2 regions of the Paenibacillus sp. FSL L8-0663 genome follow, and region 1 is predicted to be linked to the other one. Evidence: a T-box and tRNA genes for the amino acid it is inferred to sense, from the RefSeq annotation. Region 1 holds a T-box; the other holds one or more tRNA genes.

Region 1 (3,151 bases):
TGGTATTAGTAAATCCGCCTTCAAGCGTGCGATGGGCAAGCTGATGAAGGAAGGAATGGTTACACAAAAGGAAAACTGGACCTACCTGGTGGAGAAAATGCCGAAACCGAAGGACGGGAATGGGGAATAAAAAATGGCTTCTTACCGGAAGTTTGCCTATGTGTATGATGAGCTGATGCAGGACATGCCGTACCCGGACTGGTTGCGCTTTGCACGGCAGGCTTGGGATCAGTACGGGATGCCGCATACAGTGGCCGAGCTGGGCTGCGGAACGGGTTCAATTACGATTCCCCTGGTTAACTCAGGGTTCGAAGTGGCTGGAATCGACTTATCCTCTGACATGCTGGCAGTAGCCCGTCGCAAAATGGAAACCACTCCACAGGGACAGCGATTGTTTCGTGAGGGAAGCGTTCGCTGGATACAGCAGGATATGAGAGAATGGATTTTACCCGAGCCTGTGGATTCTGTAATTTCTTTTTGCGATTGTCTGAATTACTTGTTGGAGGAAGAAGATATCATTTCTACTTTTCGCAGAACGCATGTTGGTCTGAAGCCTGGCGGAACCTTTTTGTTCGATGTGCATCATCCCCAGACGTTTTTACGTTATGATGAAGAGCAGCCTTTCGTACTGGACGAACGCTCTATCTCATATATCTGGACATGTGCGTTGGACACTCCCCGTTGTGAAATTGAGCATCATCTTAGTATCTTTGCGAAAGCAGAACATGAAGGACGCGATCTATACCAGCGTTTCGAGGAAATACATGTACAACGTGCCTATGACCCAGACTGGATGAAGGCAGAATTGTCCAAAGCGGGTTTTCGCGATGTGAAGGTATATGCGGATTTTGAATGGGTAGAAGCAGAAGATGACGCGGCGAGACTGTTTTATGTTGCTGTAAAATAGCAAAGATTCATTGAACGAATATGGGAAAAAAAGACGCTTTTCATGATGACATGAAGGGCGTCTTTTTGCACTTATATATTCACTTTATAGTTCAACTGAAGCTCATCACCCGGTACACCTCGAATGCCCCAGTTCTGTTTGGGTGTTTCAAATATAGTAATCTCAAGATCCTGTGGAGAAATACCCAAAAGATCGTTAATTCTTTGGAATAACAGGCTAATGAGTTGCTTCTTAGCTTCTATCGTTCTGCCTTCAAAGATACTGATTTCAATAATGGTGTACGCCTCAGAGCGACCATCGGCATATATAAAATCTTCCTGATCCATAGGAAAAAAACGATGAAACCTCTTGTCAGGAGGATATTTGAGCGCATCCATCACAGCAGAATGAATCACCTCTGAAAGTTGCTTTTTGATTGGATTTAGAGTCTCTTTTATTCCGTAAATTTTAATCTGTGCCATTTCTCAGCTCACCTTTCTTATCTCAACTCATCTCAATTTGAAGCGATTTAACTCGGAATTATTATAAAACATTCGTATGCATGTGTCATGAACAATTAGTATGGAGAGGGCTCTTAACACCAAAGGTAGTCCTTATTTGACTTTTTTCGCGGTTTTCAATATAATAGTGCCATTATTAACGGTTAAACAATCGCTGATGAGGAATAGTAGCTTTGTCTGGACATGTAGAGAGCCGGCGGGTGGTGCAAGCCGGTTGACAGCACAAAGTGAACTCGCCTCGGAGATATGCGTCCAACGCAGGAACGCCCTATACTGGTGCTTGTATCCTGTTATTAACCCGCATCGGATCACCTCCGTTATCAGGTGCAAAGGGAGTAGAACGCGAAGAACGCTTTCTGCTAACTAGGGTGGTACCACGGGAATATAACCTCTCGTCCCTAGCGCTGACACGCTACGGGATGCAGAGGTTTTTTTGTTGCATACCGTTTGAGGAGGAAAAGACAATGACAGACACACAGCCGAAGCACGGCTATCAACCGCAAAGTATTGAACCAAAATGGCAGAAATATTGGGATGAGAACAAGACGTTCCGCACCGGGGAAGAACCGGGCAAACCGAAGTTTTATGCTTTGGATATGTTTCCGTACCCATCTGGAGCCGGCCTGCATGTAGGCCACCCGGAGGGCTACACAGCTACGGATATTGTTTCACGTTATAAAAGAATGCGCGGCTACAACGTACTGCATCCGATGGGTTGGGACGCCTTCGGTCTGCCTGCGGAGCAGCATGCGCTGGATACAGGGGAGCACCCACGCGAAATTACGGTGAAAAACGTAAATAACTTCCGCCGTCAAATCAAATCGCTCGGCTTCTCCTACGACTGGGATCGTGAAATCAGCACGACGGATCCTGATTATTACAAATGGACACAATGGATCTTCATCCAGCTGTACAAGCGCGGCCTTGCATATGTAGCTGAAGTACCTGTGAACTGGTGCCCAGCGCTGGGAACGGTGCTGGCGAATGAAGAAGTTATTGACGGTAAGAGTGAGCGTGGCGGTCATCCGGTCGTCCGTAAACCAATGCGTCAATGGATGCTGAAAATTACGGAATACGCGGATCGTCTGCTGGATGATCTGGAGGAACTGGATTGGTCTGAGAGTATTAAGGATATGCAACGGAACTGGATCGGTAAGTCTACCGGGGCAGAGGTTCGTTTTCCGATTGAGGGCTATGACGAGCAACTCACAGTATTTACAACTCGCCCAGATACACTGTTCGGCGCAAGCTACTGTGTGCTGGCACCAGAGCAGGAATTGGTGGATATTATCACTACGCCTGAGCAAAAGGATGCTGTACAACAGTACCGTGAACAAGCTGCTCGTAAAAGCGATCTGGAGCGTACGGATCTGGCCAAGGATAAAACAGGCGTATTCACAGGAGCTTATGCAGTGAACCCAGTGAACGGCGAAAAGCTGCCGATCTGGATTGCTGACTATGTACTGGCAGGCTACGGAACTGGAGCGATTATGGCTGTACCTGCTCACGATACGCGTGACTGGGAATTTGCCAAGCAATTCGGATTGAATATCATTGAGGTTGTCCAAGGTGGAGATGTGGCTAATGAGCCATATACTGAGGATGGACCGCACGTGAATTCAGGCCCGCTGAATGGACTTACCAACGAGGAAGCGATTCCGAAGATGATTGAATGGCTGGAAGCCGAGGGCAAAGGACACGGCAAAGTCACCTACCGCCTGCGTGACTGGCTGTTCAGCCGTCA
Region 2 (3,151 bases), 2.7 Mb from region 1:
GGACTCAGAGTATGTCCTACCAAAAAACTCTCGGCCTGTGTCCTGTACTTCCATTAAGGAGGTTCAGATTCACAAGCCAAAGATATTTTCATTCATGATGGTGGCCGTTAGTCCATGTTTGTTTGGGAAAGACCCTCTGCACGGAAGGGGGCGTACCCGCATACATAAACCAAATGAGTACGATACCTATCTATCATGAATATATAGATGCATGGCTGAAGAATCATATCGTGCCTGTAATTGCGCTAAACTTTGTAACGGTTATACACGAGCGCCAAATGAAAAAAATCGCCGGGGACGACAAGTTGTTGCGGCAGATGATCGCGGCTATGGACGAAGGCTTTCGCATGTTAGAGGCCTTACGGTATCCGCTAACGCCGGCCGCGCAAGCATCACTAATCCGCAAACGATCGGCGTTGATGCGCCTTTTTACGAAAATTTATCATAGGATGCCGATCAGCCGACTGGTTGACGGATCCGTAGGGGAAATCGTAGCTTTGAGCCGTGTGTTTCACCTTTGGAAGGAACAGACACGGGTCCCTCCCCCCCCAACTGGGACGAGTTGGAAAAGCGTTTTGAAGCCAAGGTCAACCGTTCATAACTTTTACCCTAGGAGTAATCAACCGAGGATGATCCTAGTTCTACAAAGAAGACTTTGAGCATTATAAAACAAGGGGCGTTTAGTTGCTTGAATCTTTGAAACTTAACACGACAGCATAACACGTTTACCGGTCTATATATCCAAATTAAGCTGCAGTTCCAAACCGCATTGGATCAGATATCCCCTGAATACAAAGGTGTTTATCGGGGATCTTCATTGAAGGTACGAACACCCGTACAGCAACTATCTATCCAGCAGCAATAAATACAGAATTGTTGACTACCATCACAGATAAGAATACTTTAAAAGGTGCAACTGCATTGTATGAACAACATGGTATTTCACCTGATCGAGTTGCCAATGTTGTTGCGTTCGCGATTGATCAGCCAGAAGATACGAACGTTAATGAGTTTACAATTGGACCAACAAGTCAACCTTGGTAAGTTCATCTTCTAAAGCGCAAAAGTCTGTCGAGTTTCCCAACAGACTTTTGTGCTTTCTGTGTTGAGTTGGTGAAGTAAACTTAAAACTAACTTGTCCGTTAGTTTAATAAAAAGAGCAGACTTGAAGCGCCTGCTCAACATTGTGTGTTATTTAACTATCGTTCCTCGTTAGTTGTACGCCCTATCTTAATAACGCAAAAGAACGGAGGAGATTGCCTTGGGGTTTCTACTGCTTGTAATGTCGATAGAAATAGTTTAAAAGTAAAAAAGGAGAGATGGCATAAAAATAAGCCATCTCTCCTTTTTCATCTATATAAAGCGGGTAATGGGAATCGGACCCACGCTACCAGCTTGGAAGGCTGAGTTTTACCATTGAGCTACATCCCGAAATAGATGCCGGTGAGAGGACTCGAACCTCCACGGTTTCCCTCACGATTTTGAGTCGCGCGCGTCTGCCAATTCCGCCACACCGGCTTATGAAGTTAATGGCGTCCCCTGAGAGATTCGAACTCCCGACCTTTTGATTCGTAGTCAAACGCTCTATCCAGCTGAGCTAAGGGGACTAATAAATGGAGCGGACGACGGGAATCGAACCCGCGACCCTCGCCTTGGCAAGGCGATGCTCTACCGCTGAGCCACGTCCGCAAAAACAAGATGCGCGTGGAGGGACTTGAACCCCCACGTCAAAGACGCTAGATCCTAAGTCTAGTGCGTCTGCCAATTCCGCCACACGCGCATACAATGATAATGGTGAGCCATGAAGGACTCGAACCTTCGACACCCTGATTAAAAGTCAGGTGCTCTACCAACTGAGCTAATGGCTCGTAAAACTGGTGGAGGATGATGGATTCGAACCACCGAACCCGTAAGGGAGCAGATTTACAGTCTGATGCGTTTGGCCACTTCGCTAATCCTCCAATATGGTGCCGGCGAGAGGACTTGAACCCCCAACCTACTGATTACAAGTCAGTTGCTCTACCAGTTGAGCTACACCGGCGTATTAAGTTAAATGGCGGAACCGACGGGATTCGAACACGCGATCTCCTGCGTGACAGGCAGGCATGTTAGGCCTCTACACCACGGTTCCAGAGGAAACTTCCTTAGTTGAAGTAATTGCGGGGGCAGGATTTGAACCTGCGACCTTCGGGTTATGAGCCCGACGAGCTACCGAACTGCTCCACCCCGCGACAGTAATAAATATTTATTTTTCAAATGGTGGAGGCTGAGGGGCTCGAACCCCCGACCCTCTGCTTGTAAGGCAGATGCTCTCCCAGCTGAGCTAAGCCTCCATACTGCTTATGACCCGTAGGGGATTCGAACCCCTGTTACCTCCGTGAAAGGGAGGTGTCTTAACCCCTTGACCAACGGGCCATATATCTATTATTAAGAGCTGGCGGAGAGAGAGGGATTCGAACCCTCGAGACGCTTTTGGCGCCTACACGATTTCCAATCGTGCTCCTTCGGCCAACTCGGACACCTCTCCACATGGCTCCCCGAACAGGACTCGAACCTGTGACAACTCGATTAACAGTCGAGTGCTCTACCAACTGAGCTATCAGGGAATATTGGTGGAGCCAAGGGGGATCGAACCCCTGACCTCCTGCGTGCAAGGCAGGCGCTCTCCCAGCTGAGCTATAGCCCCATCTAAAAAATCATTTTTGTATGTATAATCAATAGCCTGATAGGCGAAAAAAAATCCCCATTATGGGGTTGCTTGGCGACGTCCTACTCTCCCAGGACCCTGCGGTCCAAGTACCATCGGCGCTGGAGGGCTTAACGGTCGTGTTCGGGATGGGTACGTGTGGAACCCCTCCGCTATCGCCACCAAACATGAATTTGCTATGCAAATTCTATCGTACGGTTATTCGCTTCACGATATATCGTGTGAACGAATAGCCATGCATTTGTTGTATGTCACTTGTACATACGTTCAAGGTTACACCCTGAAAACTGGATCCGAAACTCATTTGCGTTTTATCTTAGGATAAGCCCTCGACCGATTAGTATTGGTCAGCTCCATGCATTACTGCACTTCCACCCCCAACCTATCTACCTCGTCGTCTTCAAGGGGTCTTACATACTGGGAAATCTCATCTTGAGGGGGGCT

What was found. The T-box of region 1 lies ahead of leuS (leucine--tRNA ligase). A T-box ahead of a tRNA ligase gene usually reads a tRNA of that ligase, here a tRNA-Leu.
Region 2: it has a tRNA-Leu gene. The T-box ahead of leuS (leucine--tRNA ligase) is inferred to sense a tRNA for this amino acid. The anticodon was not compared.

What each region holds. Positions count from the first base shown of each region.
Region 1 is NZ_JBBOYM010000001.1:3,802,755-3,805,905, reverse strand. Features, by position in the region: gene MKY75_RS16610 (CvfB family protein) at 1-130, shown strand, start outside; gene MKY75_RS16605 (class I SAM-dependent DNA methyltransferase) at 134-907, shown strand; gene MKY75_RS16600 (tautomerase family protein) at 979-1,368, opposite strand; T-box leader at 1,553-1,810, shown strand; gene leuS (leucine--tRNA ligase) at 1,872-3,151, shown strand, end outside.
Region 2 is NZ_JBBOYM010000001.1:1,106,681-1,109,831, reverse strand. Features, by position in the region: gene MKY75_RS04980 (hypothetical protein) at 174-659, shown strand; partial or broken gene MKY75_RS04975 (IS110 family transposase) at 640-805, shown strand; partial or broken gene MKY75_RS04970 (oxidoreductase) at 820-1,044, shown strand; tRNA gene MKY75_RS04965 (tRNA-Leu) at 1,439-1,518, opposite strand; tRNA gene MKY75_RS04960 (tRNA-Arg) at 1,531-1,607, opposite strand; tRNA gene MKY75_RS04955 (tRNA-Gly) at 1,615-1,689, opposite strand; tRNA gene MKY75_RS04950 (tRNA-Leu) at 1,700-1,780, opposite strand; tRNA gene MKY75_RS04945 (tRNA-Lys) at 1,793-1,868, opposite strand; tRNA gene MKY75_RS04940 (tRNA-Tyr) at 1,876-1,961, opposite strand; tRNA gene MKY75_RS04935 (tRNA-Thr) at 1,966-2,041, opposite strand; tRNA gene MKY75_RS04930 (tRNA-Asp) at 2,055-2,131, opposite strand; tRNA gene MKY75_RS04925 (tRNA-Met) at 2,158-2,231, opposite strand; tRNA gene MKY75_RS04920 (tRNA-Val) at 2,258-2,333, opposite strand; tRNA gene MKY75_RS04915 (tRNA-Glu) at 2,344-2,415, opposite strand; tRNA gene MKY75_RS04910 (tRNA-Ser) at 2,436-2,527, opposite strand; tRNA gene MKY75_RS04905 (tRNA-Asn) at 2,531-2,606, opposite strand; tRNA gene MKY75_RS04900 (tRNA-Ala) at 2,611-2,686, opposite strand; rRNA gene rrf (5S ribosomal RNA) at 2,757-2,873, opposite strand; rRNA gene MKY75_RS04890 (23S ribosomal RNA) at 3,025-3,151, opposite strand, start outside.